One region of the Dickeya sp. CFBP 2040 genome, then DNA from elsewhere that is predicted to be linked to it. Evidence: predicted binding sites of a transcription regulator. Region 1 holds the regulator's gene; each other region holds the start of a gene.
What was found. Region 1 encodes sigma-54, which starts transcription at its own class of promoters, with help from an activator protein. Its sites were predicted from a motif close to GTTGGCACANNTTTCGCTNT; they were not measured.

Region 1 (3,146 bases):
GGTCAAAGGCCACGCTCAAAAGATGCGTTATGAGATGGACAAGCAACTGGTCATCCTGACCGGCGATGCTTACCTGGAACAGTTGGACAGCAATGTCAAAGGTGATCGCATCACTTATCTGGTTCAGCAGCAGCAGATGGAAGCATTCAGCGACAAAGGTAAACGAGTCACCACCGTCCTGGTCCCAACACAGTTGCAGGATAAAGGCGCGCAGAATAGCGCCAAGCCTGGCAGCAATACCAGCAAGCCCGCCAAACAACAGTGAGTAACGCGCTAATCCATGGCAACACTAATCGCCGAAAATCTGGCCAAGGCGTATAAAGGCCGCAAAGTGGTGGAAAACGTCAGCCTGAATGTACATTCAGGCGAAATCGTTGGACTGCTCGGACCTAATGGGGCCGGGAAAACCACCACCTTCTACATGGTTGTCGGTATCGTTCCGCGCGACGAAGGCCGCATCGTGATCGATGATGAAGACATCAGCCTGCTGCCGTTGCATGATCGCGCCCGTCGCGGTATTGGCTACCTGCCGCAGGAAGCCTCGATTTTCCGGCGACTAAGCGTTTACGACAACCTGATGGCGGTGCTGGAGATCAGAACAGATCTGACCCGCGAGCAGCAGCAGGATCGCGCCAACGAACTGATGGAAGAGTTTCATATTGTTCACCTGCGAGATAGTCTGGGACAATCGCTGTCCGGTGGTGAACGCCGCCGGGTGGAAATAGCCCGTGCGCTGGCCGCCAATCCCAAGTTCATCCTGCTGGACGAACCGTTTGCAGGGGTAGACCCGATTTCGGTTATCGATATTAAGAAAATCATTGAACATCTGCGCGATAGCGGGTTGGGCGTGTTGATTACCGACCATAACGTCCGTGAAACGCTTGATGTCTGTGAGCGCGCCTATATCGTGAGTCAAGGACAGCTTATTGCCCACGGCTCCCCGATGGATATACTGGCGAATGAGCAGGTAAAACGAGTCTATCTGGGCGAAGGCTTCCGACTCTGACGTCATGTTTTAGGTTGATAATTCAAAAGGAAGTTAACGCGCGTTATGAAGCAAGGTTTGCAACTCAGGCTCAGCCAGCAACTGGCTATGACACCGCAGTTACAGCAGGCTATCCGCCTGCTGCAGTTGTCCACGCTTGAACTACAGCAGGAGATCCAACTGGCGTTGGAAAGCAACCCGTTGCTGGAGCAGGCCGATATTCATGACGAAGTGGAAACCCAGGAAAACAGCGACAGCGAAACGCTGGACACCCGCGAGGCGCTGGAACAAAAAGAGATGCCCGACGAGTTGCCGCTCGACGCCGCCTGGGATGAAATCTACACCGCTGGCACCCCGTCCGGCACCAGCACTGACTACCGTGACGAAGAATTGCCGGTTTATCAGGGCGAAACCACACAAACACTTCAGGATTACCTGATGTGGCAGGTGGAACTGACGCCGTTTTCCGATACCGACTCGGCTATCGCCACATCGATTGTGGACGCAGTGGACAATACCGGTTACCTGACCGTGTCGCTGGACGATATTCGAGACAGCATCGGCAATGACGAGGTGACGCTGGAAGAAGTGGAAGCAGTGCTAAAGCGCGTACAGCGTTTTGACCCTGTCGGCGTGGCTGCCCGCGATTTGCGCGAATGCCTGCTGGTACAACTCTCGCAGTTCGATAGCACCACGCCTCGTTTAACAGAGGCTAAACTTATCGTCAGCGACTACCTCGATCTGCTCGCTAACCATGATTTTCGCACCCTAATCCGTACCAGTCGTCTCAAAGAAGAGGTGCTGAAAGAAGCGCTGGCGCTGATCCAATCGCTGGACCCACGCCCTGGGCAGTCTATCAATACCGGCGAATCCGAGTATGTGATTCCAGATGTGCTGGTGCGCAAGATTCAGGGTCATTGGGCGGTGGAGCTTAATACCGACAGCGTGCCACGACTGCAAATCAATCAGCAATATGCCGCTCTCGGCAGTACGGCGCGTAACGACAGCGACGGGCAGTTCATCCGCAGCCATCTGCAGGAAGCCCGCTGGCTTATCAAGAGCCTGGAAAGCCGTAACGAGACGCTGCTGAAAGTGACCCGTTGCATTGTGGAACAGCAGCAGGCGTTTTTTGAGCACGGCGAAGAATTTATGAAACCTATGGTGCTGGCGGATATCGCTCAGGCTGTAGATATGCACGAGTCCACTATTTCCCGCGTGACGACCCAGAAATTTCTGCACAGTCCGCGCGGTATTTTTGAGCTGAAGTATTTCTTTTCCAGCCACGTCAACACTGACAACGGCGGCGAGGCCTCATCCACCGCCATCCGTGCGCTGGTGAGAAAACTCATTGCAGCGGAAAATCCCGCTAAACCGCTGAGCGACAGCAAGCTGACCTCACTGCTTTCCGACCAGGGAATCATTGTAGCTCGCCGCACTGTCGCCAAGTATCGAGAGTCTTTATCTATCCCGCCGTCAAACCAGCGTAAACAGCTGGTGTGACCCCTACATGAGAAGGAAGACGATATGCAGCTTAACATTACCGGACACCACGTCGAAATTACGGATGCTTTGCGCGAATTCGTAACCTCAAAATTCGCCAAACTTGAGCAATACTTTGATCGTATCAATCAGGTGTACGTGGTACTCAAAGTGGAAAAGATCCTGCACATTGCGGATGCCACTATCCACGTCAATGGCGGTGAGCTGCATGCCACATCGGAAGCGAACGATATGTATGCCGCCATCGATTTGTTGATCGACAAACTGGCACGACAGTTAAACAAACATAAGGATAAACTGAAACAGCACTGATTTTGCGTTTCAGGTGCAGGGACAGCAACCAGCCTGCCCATGGCAGGCTGGTAACCGAAGGCAACAGTGTCGTTAAGTGAACGTATCATGAACAACGAGCCCGTTATGCAACTTAGCGCTGTCCTCCGTAAGGAGTGCACGCGTAGCGCCGTCCACTGCCAGAGCAAAAAGCGCGCACTGGAAATCATCAGTGAACTGGCCGCGAGACAGCTCAACCTGCCTCCTCAGATGGTATTTGAAGCCATTCTGACCCGTGAGCGCATGGGCAGTACCGGTATCGGCAACGGCATTGCCATTCCTCACGGCAAGCTGGAGGACGACAATACGCTCGGTGCAGTCGGCGTCTTTA
Region 2 (3,146 bases), on a different contig from region 1:
TGAGGCTTTCACGCATTAAATCGATATTCAGTGAAAAATAACCGAGCAGCTCCGGTAGTGGCGTTCCTGAGAGTTTGCGGGAACTTTGGGCTAAAAGCTGTTGGGCTGCCGGGTTAGAGTAGTGAATAGCCAGATCTTTATCCAGCAGCAAGATACTGTTTATTAAAGAATTGAGGATCTGCCCAGCATCGGGCAGCGTGCCTGTTGCCATAACGCAGACTCCCGCACCATTTTAGTGCACACTATTCTGGATTGTAATTTAAGTAGCAACTGTAAGATATCTTGTGGAGAAAAAAGCCCATCCGAAGATGGGCTGAAAAGTTTCCACGGCAACAAAAATAAACATAAATAAAAAACAGTCATCAGACGGCAGTATGAACATCATTTTCTTTGTCCTGCCGTCCAGATGTGGGGGGGTTACACACTGTAGTACAGTTCGAACTCAACCGGGTGCGGCGTCATGCGAACGCGGTCGTTTTCAACACGGCGCAGTTCGATGTAAGCATCGATAGCGTCGTCGGTGAATACGCCGCCACGGGTCAGGAACTCGCGGTCCGCATTCAGGGCATTCAGCGCTTCTTCCAGAGAACCCGCTACGGTTGGGATCTCTTTCGCTTCTTCCGGCGGCAGATCGTACAGGTTCTTGTCCATGGCATCGCCAGGGTGGATCTTGTTGATGATACCGTCCAGGCCGGCCATCAGCAGTGCAGCGAAGCACAGGTACGGGTTGGCAGCCGGGTCCGGGAAGCGCACTTCGATACGACGTGCTTTCGGGCTGGATACCACCGGAATACGGATGGAGGCAGAGCGGTTACGGGCAGAGTAAGCCAGCATAACCGGTGCTTCGTAACCCGGAACCAGACGTTTGTAAGAGTTAGTGGTCGGGTTGGACAGCGCGTTAATTGCTTTAGCATGTTTGATCACGCCGCCGATGTAGAACAGCGCAGTTTCAGACAGGCCGCCGTATTTGTCACCGGAGAACAGGTTGGCTCCATCTTTAGCCAAAGACATGTGGCAGTGCATACCAGAACCGTTATCGCCGAACATCGGTTTTGGCATAAAGGTTGCGGTTTTTCCGAAGGCGTGCGCTACGTTGTGAACAACGTATTTGTAAATCTGAATTTCATCAGCTTTCTTGGTCATGGTGTTGAAGCGGGTAGCCACTTCATTCTGACCAGCGGTTGCTACTTCGTGGTGATGTGCTTCAACCACCAGGCCCATTTGTTCCATGGTCAGACACATGGCGGAACGCAGATCCTGTGCAGAATCTACCGGCGGAACCGGGAAGTAACCGCCTTTCACAGCCGGACGGTGGCCTTTGTTGCCGTCTTCGTATTTGGTGCTGGAGTTCCAGGCACCTTCGATGTCGTCGATAGCAACGTGAGAACCGGAGATGCTGCTGCCAAAGCGCACGTCGTCGAACAGGAAGAATTCCGGCTCAGGCCCGAACAGCACGGTGTCAGCGATGCCGGAAGCGCGCAGGAAATCTTCGGCGCGTTTGGCAATGGAACGCGGATCGCGGTCATAGCCCTGCATGGTACCCGGTTCCAGAATGTCACAACGGATGATCAGAGTCGGCTCTTCGAAGAACGGGTCCAGAACCGCAGTAGTCGGGTCCGGCATTAACACCATGTCGGATTCGTTGATGCCTTTCCAGCCGCCAATCGAGGAACCATCAAACATTTTGCCGTCTTCGAAGAAGTCAGCATTAACCTGGTGGGCTGGAATGGTGACGTGCTGCTCTTTACCTTTGGTGTCAGTGAAGCGAAGGTCAACAAACTTCACCTCATGTTCATTCAGCATCGTCAAAACGTGTTCTACTGACATACTTGGTTCTCCCGATTGTGTCATTTATCGTCGTGGAACGAATATCGTTGTGGAATGATGTTGTTACCGTACAAAACATATAGCTAAAACTGTGCCAACTTTTAAGAATAGTTCTAATCGGCATTCCTGCTGGTTTTTTGTGTCCTCATGTATTGTACCAAGAGGGTTTTTTGCACCAATTTGGTGCTCTGTTTTGGTGTTGTTGCACTAAATAAGTGCTCTATATTTGCGTGGTGCTGATTTATTGCACCGTGAAAGGGATCACAGAGCGGCTATCTGCAGGTTGTTTGTGGAAGATGATTGTGATCTTGTTCAGTCGCTCGATTAATACGTGTACAATAGCGCGCTATTTCTAAAATGCCTGAGGCAAAGCTGTGATCGAAAATTTGCGTAACATCGCTATTATTGCGCACGTTGACCATGGAAAAACCACCCTGGTTGACAAGCTGCTGCAACAGTCCGGTACGTTGGGTGAGCGTAATGACGCTACCGAACGTGTTATGGACTCCAATGATTTGGAAAAAGAGCGTGGGATAACCATCCTCGCTAAAAACACTGCCATCAACTGGAACGACTACCGCATCAATATCGTCGATACCCCAGGACACGCCGACTTCGGCGGTGAGGTAGAACGTGTGATGTCCATGGTGGACTCTGTACTGCTGCTGGTAGACGCGATGGACGGCCCGATGCCGCAGACGCGTTTCGTGACCCAGAAAGCTTTTGCTCATGGCCTGAAGCCGATTGTTGTCATTAATAAGGTTGACCGCCCCGGCGCGCGTCCTGACTGGGTAGTCGATCAGGTCTTTGATCTGTTTGTGAACCTGGGTGCGACTGACGAACAACTGGATTTCCCGATTGTTTATGCGTCCGCGCTGAACGGCATCGCCGGTCTGGACCATAACGATATGGCGGAAGACATGACCCCGCTGTTTGAAGCCATCGTGAAACACGTTGAAGCGCCGAGTGTTGATCTCAACGGCCCGTTTCAGATGCAGATCTCCCAGTTGGACTACAACAACTACGTTGGCGTTATCGGCATTGGTCGTATCAAACGCGGTGTGGTGAAACCGAACCAGCAGGTCAGCATCATCGACAGCGAAGGTAAAGTACGCAACGGTAAAGTGAGTCAGGTGCTGGGTCACCTTGGTTTGCAGCGTATTGAAAGCGCGCTGGCGGAAGCAGGTGACATTATTGCCATCACCGGTCTGGGTGAACTGAATATTTCCGACACCATTTGTGATACGTCCTGTGTGGAAGCGCTGCCGGCGCTGTCGGTAGATGAACCGACCGTAACCATGTACTTCTGCGTCAACACC
Region 3 (3,146 bases), on a different contig from region 1:
GCGGCTGCCGGGTTGAGGGTGTGAAACGGTTGTTTGCCCGGTTCCAGCGCCAGCAAGTGGTTCGGGTCCAGGCTGAAGGAGGCGCCACGGTTCTGCCACAGCACACCGGTGCCTGGCAATATCACGCCGCTGCCGAATTCGTGGTAGATGCTCTGGATAAACGACACCGCAAAGCCGTGGCGATCACACACGCCCATCCAGACGGTATCGCCCGGCCCTTTGCCTTCGCCCCAGGGAGCGGCGGCGCGGGTGTCAACGTGTCGGCTCAAGGTATCCAACTGGCCGGCAGATAACAGCGCCTGAATATCCTGCGTGATCAGTTTCGGGTCGGTGATGTATTTATCGCGCAGCCCAAATGCCAGTTTGGTGGCTTCTACGACGCGGTGAATGGTCTGGCTGTCGCTCAGATCCGCCATCTCCAGCCGATCAGTGATGCCAAGAATCGCCAGCGATACCAGCCCTTGCGTCGGCGGCGCCAGATTGAAGACGTCACCGTGGCTGTGTTTCAGCACCAGCGGTGTGGTACGGCGGGCATGATAATTCGCCAGGTCGCTTTCAGTAACCGGCAGGCCCAGCGCAGCCGTTTGTTGCGCCATGCGTGCCGCCAGCGCGCCGCGGTAAAAGCTGTCCAGTCCGTCCTGGGACAGTTGTTGCAGGGTATCGGCGAGATCCGGCTGGATGAAACGGCTGCCGGTACGTGGAATCGTGCCTTGCGGCATGAACACGCGGCAGAATTCGGGGAAGTCGCTCAGCTCGTGATGGCGGCTGGTCAGCGCATCTTCCTGCGACTGGGTGACCGGAATGCCGTTGCGGGCATAGCCGATGGCGTCTTCCAACAGTGTAGCGAGCGGCAGCGCATGGCTAATTTCCTGCTCGGCGGCGTAATTCAGCGCTTCCTGCCATCCTCCTACCGTTCCGGCCACGGTTAGTGCGGCGTTGGGGCCTCGATGAGGAATACGGCTTTCACCGGCATAACGTGCGCGCGTCGCCAGCGACCCGGCGGCACCACCGGCGTCAATGGCGACTGGCGCGCCCTGCGGCGGTACGATCAGCCAGAAACCATCGCCGCCCAGGCTGTTCATGTGGGGATAAACCACCGCAACCGTAGCGGCGGCGGCTACCATCGCTTCAATGGCATTGCCTCCGGCACGTAAAATACGCTGCGCACTGGCGCTGGCAAGATGATGCGGTGTGACTGCCATACCCGATGGGGCGATATTGCTTTGCATCATGAGTGATAAGGCTCTTATGTGATGGTAGGGTGGTCGATGCTAAGCAAAAGCCGTTCCATCTTTTCAGCTTGCTGCCGACCACCGGTTGTATGTTATGTTCATCATAGCGCCGAAATAATGAAACAAAAGTTGCAAAGTTCAAACAGTGACAAGGGCAGGCATGAAGCAGATTGATGAACGGTTGCGCAGCCAGTACAGCGAACTATCGCCGCAGGAACAGCGGGTGGCGGAATTTATCTTTGACCATCTGGATGATCTCATCAGCTACAACAGCGCTGAGCTGGCGCGGCTGAGTGGCGTCTCCAAGGCTACGGTCAGTCGCCTGTTCCGCCGTCTCGGTTATCCCAGCTACCGGGAGATGCGTGATGAACTGCGCACCCTGCGCCAGAACGGGATGCCTCTGACCGATAACCGGGACGCGGTACAAGGCAACACCCTGCTGGCGCGCCATTATAAGCAGGAGATGGCCAACCTGACGCAGTGGGTCAACCAGATTGACCCGCAGCAGTTTGGCGCGGTGATCACCGCGCTACAGCAGGCCCGGCGCGTATGTATTTTGGGGCTGCGCAACAGCTACCCGGTGGCGTTGCACTTGCGTCAGCAACTGTTGCAAATTCGCCCACAGGTGCCGCTGCTGGCGCAGCCCGGTCAGACACTGGCGGAAGAACTGGCGGATCTCGACGAGCAGGATGTGGTGGTGGTGGTGGCGTTCCGTCGCCGTCCGCGCCTGATTCAGCCACTGTTGCAACAACTACGTGCCCGGCTGATTCCAGTACTGCTGCTGTGCGAACCGCAAGTCCACGCGTTACCGCCACTGGCTTCCTGGTCGCTGACCGCACCGCTGGACAGCGTTTCGGCTTTTGACAGCTATGCCAGTGCCATGAGTCTGGTCAACCTGATCAGTAACGCGTTGCTGCATCAGATGCTGGCGGATGGACGTCAGCGTATTCACGATATTGCCGATCTTTATCTGCAACTGGATGAGCTGGAACAGCGCTAACCACGCGCTTTACTGGTGCGATTGTTCTTTTTTGGTGCAATGCATTCCTCTTTTTATGCCCTTTTGTTGTGCGTCTCGGACTCGTGTCCGGACGTACCGTTCAACAGCGAACACCTCCCTTTATCACCTGAATCAACCTGCATTCCTCTCTGTTTATTACCGCAAAATACCAACTGATTATCTGGCATGTATTTTGCTTTTTACTTTGCAACAAAGGTTTCAATGTTTCTATTGAAGAATCTTTGGTTTCAAACTAACTTAACCGGGGGCACAGCAATGAAGATCGGAAAACGTTTTTTGGCGGTGGTGGGTGCGGCTCTGTTGATGGTTCAGGCCGGGCAGGCAATGGCAGATCAACTACAGGATATCCAGAAGCGCGGCGTGTTGCGCGTCGCTGTGCCACAGGACTTCCCGCCGTTTGGCTCGGTCGGCACCGATTTACAGCCGCAGGGTTACGATATCGACATGGCGCGTTACCTGGCCAGTGAGATGAAACTAAAGTTGCAGCTGGTGCCGGTGAGCAGTGCTAACCGCGTGCCGTATTTGCAGACCGACAAGGTCGATCTGGTGATTTCCAGCCTGGGTAAAAATGCGGAACGTGAAAAAGTGATCGATTTCAGCAGTGCCTACGCGCCGTTCTTCCTTGGTGTATTCGGTCCGAAAGACACCGATGTCAGCGCGCCGGAGGCATTGCAGGGCAAAACCGTCGGCGTTACCCGCGGCGCGGTGGAAGACATGGTGCTGACTGATATTGCGCCCAAGACCGCTGATATCAAACGTTATGAAGATAACAACACTACGCTGTCGGCCTATCTGTCTGGTCAGGTGCAATATATCGCCACCGGCAACCTGGTCGTGGCGGCGATTGCCGAGAAGAACCCGGCTAAAGCTCCGGTAGCGAAATTCATGTTGAA
Region 4 (3,146 bases), on a different contig from region 1:
GCCTGTTTTCGGCACTGGTGATGTGCGGTCTGTTGCTACAATTTGGGTTTAGTGCTGTCGGTTCTGTAGGCGTTGGGGTGTTGTATGCCTTTATCAACTATTTAGGCCGGTTGAATGAGCCACTGATTGAATTGACCACCCAGCAATCGATGTTGCAGCAGGCCGTTGTAGCCGGAGAGCGTATTTTTGAATTGATGGATGGTGCCTGTCAGCAATACGGTGATGATATTCGTGCGTTAGAGAGTGGGCGCATTGATATCAATAAAGTGACGTTTTCTTATCATAAAGACAGGCCGGTGTTGCATCACATTGAGCTGCATGTGCCGGATCGGGGATTTGTCGCGTTAGTTGGGCATACCGGGAGTGGTAAAAGTACGCTGGCAAACCTGCTGATGGGGTATTACGCACCAGATAGCGGGGAAATTCGTCTGGATAATCGTCTGTTGCCGAGCTTATCGCATCAGGTATTGCGCCAGCATGTGGCGATGGTGCAGCAGGATCCAGTGGTGTTGGCCGATTCTATGTACGCGAATGTCACACTGGGGCGTGACATCAGTGAGGAAATAGTTTGGCAGGCGCTGGAGATGGTGCAACTGGCATCGCTGGTGCGTGACATGCCGGAAGGCATTCATAGTCGGATTGGCGAGCAGGGCAATAACCTGTCCGTTGGGCAAAAGCAACTACTGGCGTTGGCCAGGGTGCTGGTGGCGACTCCAAGAATTTTAATTCTGGATGAAGCGACCGCCAATATCGATTCCGGTACTGAACAGGCTATCCAGCGAGCGTTGCGGCTGGTGCGTTCCTATACAACATTGGTGGTGATTGCGCATCGTTTGTCTACTATTGTCGAAGCAGACAATATTCTGGTGCTGCATCATGGCAGAACGGTGGAGCGGGGAACGCACGAACAATTGCTGGCAAAGGAAGGCCGATACTATCAGATGTATCAACTGCAGCAGGCGGGCAAGGAATTAACTTTTTCGCAGCCACATGACTCCGTCGCACTGATCTCTCAGGCACCATGACTGCCAACGCAGTGCAGCATTTCGCACCATAATTTGGCAGATCATTCCTTGTTGTACAGTGTGTTGCACTGAAACTAAGCGTGATGCACTATTTTTGTGCGTCACGCGCTCCTGTTTTTCCCATTTAGTGTTCATACTTCATCCAGTCATCTTCTTTTCTGTCTTTAAAGCATCACGTTTCATCGCTTTTATATCGGTGTGGGATTTGTGGCACACGATTTGCTTTAAGTGATGCGTGGAGATATTGAGAGTGACGGGCAATAGCCTGAACTTACATGGTTAGGGGGATGAGGATGAAACTGGTTACTGTGGTAATTAAACCGTTCAAGCTGGAAGATGTACGTGAAGCACTGTCTTCTGTGGGCATCCAGGGGCTTACCGTCACTGAGGTGAAAGGGTTTGGGCGCCAGAAAGGGCACGCAGAATTGTATCGCGGCGCAGAGTACAGCGTTAATTTTTTGCCAAAGGTGAAGATCGATATTGCGATCGCTGATGACCAACTGGATGAAGTTATTGATGTGATCAGCAAAGCCGCTTACACGGGTAAGATTGGCGATGGCAAAATTTTTGTTGCGGAACTGCAGCGTGTCATCCGTATCCGTACCGGCGAAACTGATGAAGCCGCACTATAACTATTACCTGATTTAGCCTTATTAAATAGGGATGAATGAAAAAATGAAGAAATTTTCCTTGTCGTTAGGTTTAGGGGCGGCAGCCATGCTTCCAGCATGGGCTATGGCGGATACGCCGGCACCTGTAGTGGATAAGGCGGACAACGCGTTCATGATGATTTGTACGGCATTGGTACTGTTCATGACGCTTCCTGGTCTGGCGTTGTTCTACGGTGGTTTGATTCGCAGCAAAAACGTGCTGTCTATGCTGACCCAAATAACAGTAGCTTTTGCCCTGGTCTGCATCTTGTGGGTGATTTATGGCTACAGTGTGGCATTTAGCACCGGCAGCCCGTTCTTTGGTGGTCTGACTAACTTCATGCTGAATGGCATTGATATCAACTCAGTCAGCGGTACTTTTTACCAGTTTATTCATGTGGCGTATCAGGCGTCCTTTGCTTGTATCACAGTAGGCTTGGTGCTTGGTGCTTTGGGTGAACGCGTGCGTTTCTCTGCTGTGTTGATCTTCTCTGCACTGTGGTTCACGTTGTCTTATTTGCCGATGACTCATATGGTATGGGGTGGAGGTTATCTGGCGGCAGATGGTGCGCTGGACTTCGCCGGTGGTACGGTGGTGCATATCAATGCTGCAGTGGCTGGTCTGGTTGGCGCATTACTGTTGGGCAAACGTGTCGGTTTCGGTAAAGAGGCGTTCAAACCACACAATCTGCCGACAGTGTTTTTAGGTACCGCTATCCTGTATATCGGCTGGTTCGGTTTTAACGCGGGTTCTGCTGCCGCCGCTAACAATATTGCTGGTCTGGCGTTCCTGACCACTGTGGTGGCTACTGCCGCTGCAATCCTGGCATGGGTGCTGGGTGAGTGGGTTACTCGTGGCAAACCCTCTCTGTTGGGTGCCTGTTCCGGTTGTATCGCGGGCTTGGTTGCCATTACACCAGCAGCGGGTACTGTGGGTATCGGTGGCGCAATGGTGATCGGCTTTGCTGGTGGTTTTGCTGGCCTGTGGGGCGTGACCGTGCTGAAGAAATGGCTGCGTGTTGACGATCCTTGTGATGTGTTCGGTGTGCATGGCGTGTGTGGTATCGTCGGATGCTTGCTGACTGGCGTGTTTACTGCTTCATCACTGGGTGGTACTGGTTATGCTCAGGGTGTGACCATGGCTCATCAGGTATGGGTTCAGCTGTTTAGCGTGATTGTTGCTATCGTATGGTCTGGTGTTGCTGCGTTCATCTCTTTCAAGGTTGCGGATATTGCGGTTGGTCTGCGTGTTCCGGAAGAACAGGAGCGTGAGGGATTGGACGTCAACAGCCACGGCGAAAACGCGTACAACCAATAATTTTTCTCGTTCGGTAACGGATATCACTGTTACCCTAATGAACTCAAAAAAACCACCTTGAAAAAGGTGGTTTTTTTACATCTCAAATTAGCGATTATTGCCCATGCCGCCGGATGACGCCTTCCTGTGCACTGGAGGCCACCAGCACACCTT

Region 2: the regulator sigma-54 is predicted to act here: its motif matches at 1,907-1,926, upstream of glnA (glutamate--ammonia ligase).
Region 3: the regulator sigma-54 is predicted to act here: its motif matches at 1,273-1,292, upstream of Dpoa2040_RS07155 (gamma-glutamyltransferase family protein).
Region 4: the regulator sigma-54 is predicted to act here: its motif matches at 1,232-1,251, upstream of glnK (P-II family nitrogen regulator).

Annotation. Positions count from the first base shown of each region.
Region 1 covers NZ_JAAVXH010000113.1:126,121-129,266, forward strand. The annotation lists gene lptA (lipopolysaccharide ABC transporter substrate-binding protein LptA) at 1-265, shown strand, start outside; gene lptB (LPS export ABC transporter ATP-binding protein) at 281-1,006, shown strand; gene rpoN (RNA polymerase factor sigma-54) at 1,052-2,485, shown strand; gene hpf (ribosome hibernation promoting factor) at 2,510-2,797, shown strand; gene ptsN (PTS IIA-like nitrogen regulatory protein PtsN) at 2,885-3,146, shown strand, end outside.
Region 2 covers NZ_JAAVXH010000086.1:50,776-53,921, reverse strand. The annotation lists gene glnL (nitrogen regulation protein NR(II)) at 1-211, opposite strand, end outside; gene glnA (glutamate--ammonia ligase) at 418-1,827, opposite strand; gene typA (ribosome-dependent GTPase TypA) at 2,202-3,146, shown strand, end outside.
Region 3 covers NZ_JAAVXH010000055.1:5,012-8,157, reverse strand. The annotation lists gene Dpoa2040_RS07155 (gamma-glutamyltransferase family protein) at 1-1,232, opposite strand, end outside; gene Dpoa2040_RS07150 (MurR/RpiR family transcriptional regulator) at 1,393-2,232, shown strand; gene Dpoa2040_RS07145 (transporter substrate-binding domain-containing protein) at 2,509-3,146, shown strand, end outside.
Region 4 covers NZ_JAAVXH010000084.1:33,615-36,760, reverse strand. The annotation lists gene Dpoa2040_RS11215 (SmdB family multidrug efflux ABC transporter permease/ATP-binding protein) at 1-1,025, shown strand, start outside; gene glnK (P-II family nitrogen regulator) at 1,319-1,657, shown strand; gene amtB (ammonium transporter AmtB) at 1,701-2,993, shown strand; gene tesB (acyl-CoA thioesterase II) at 3,088-3,146, opposite strand, start outside.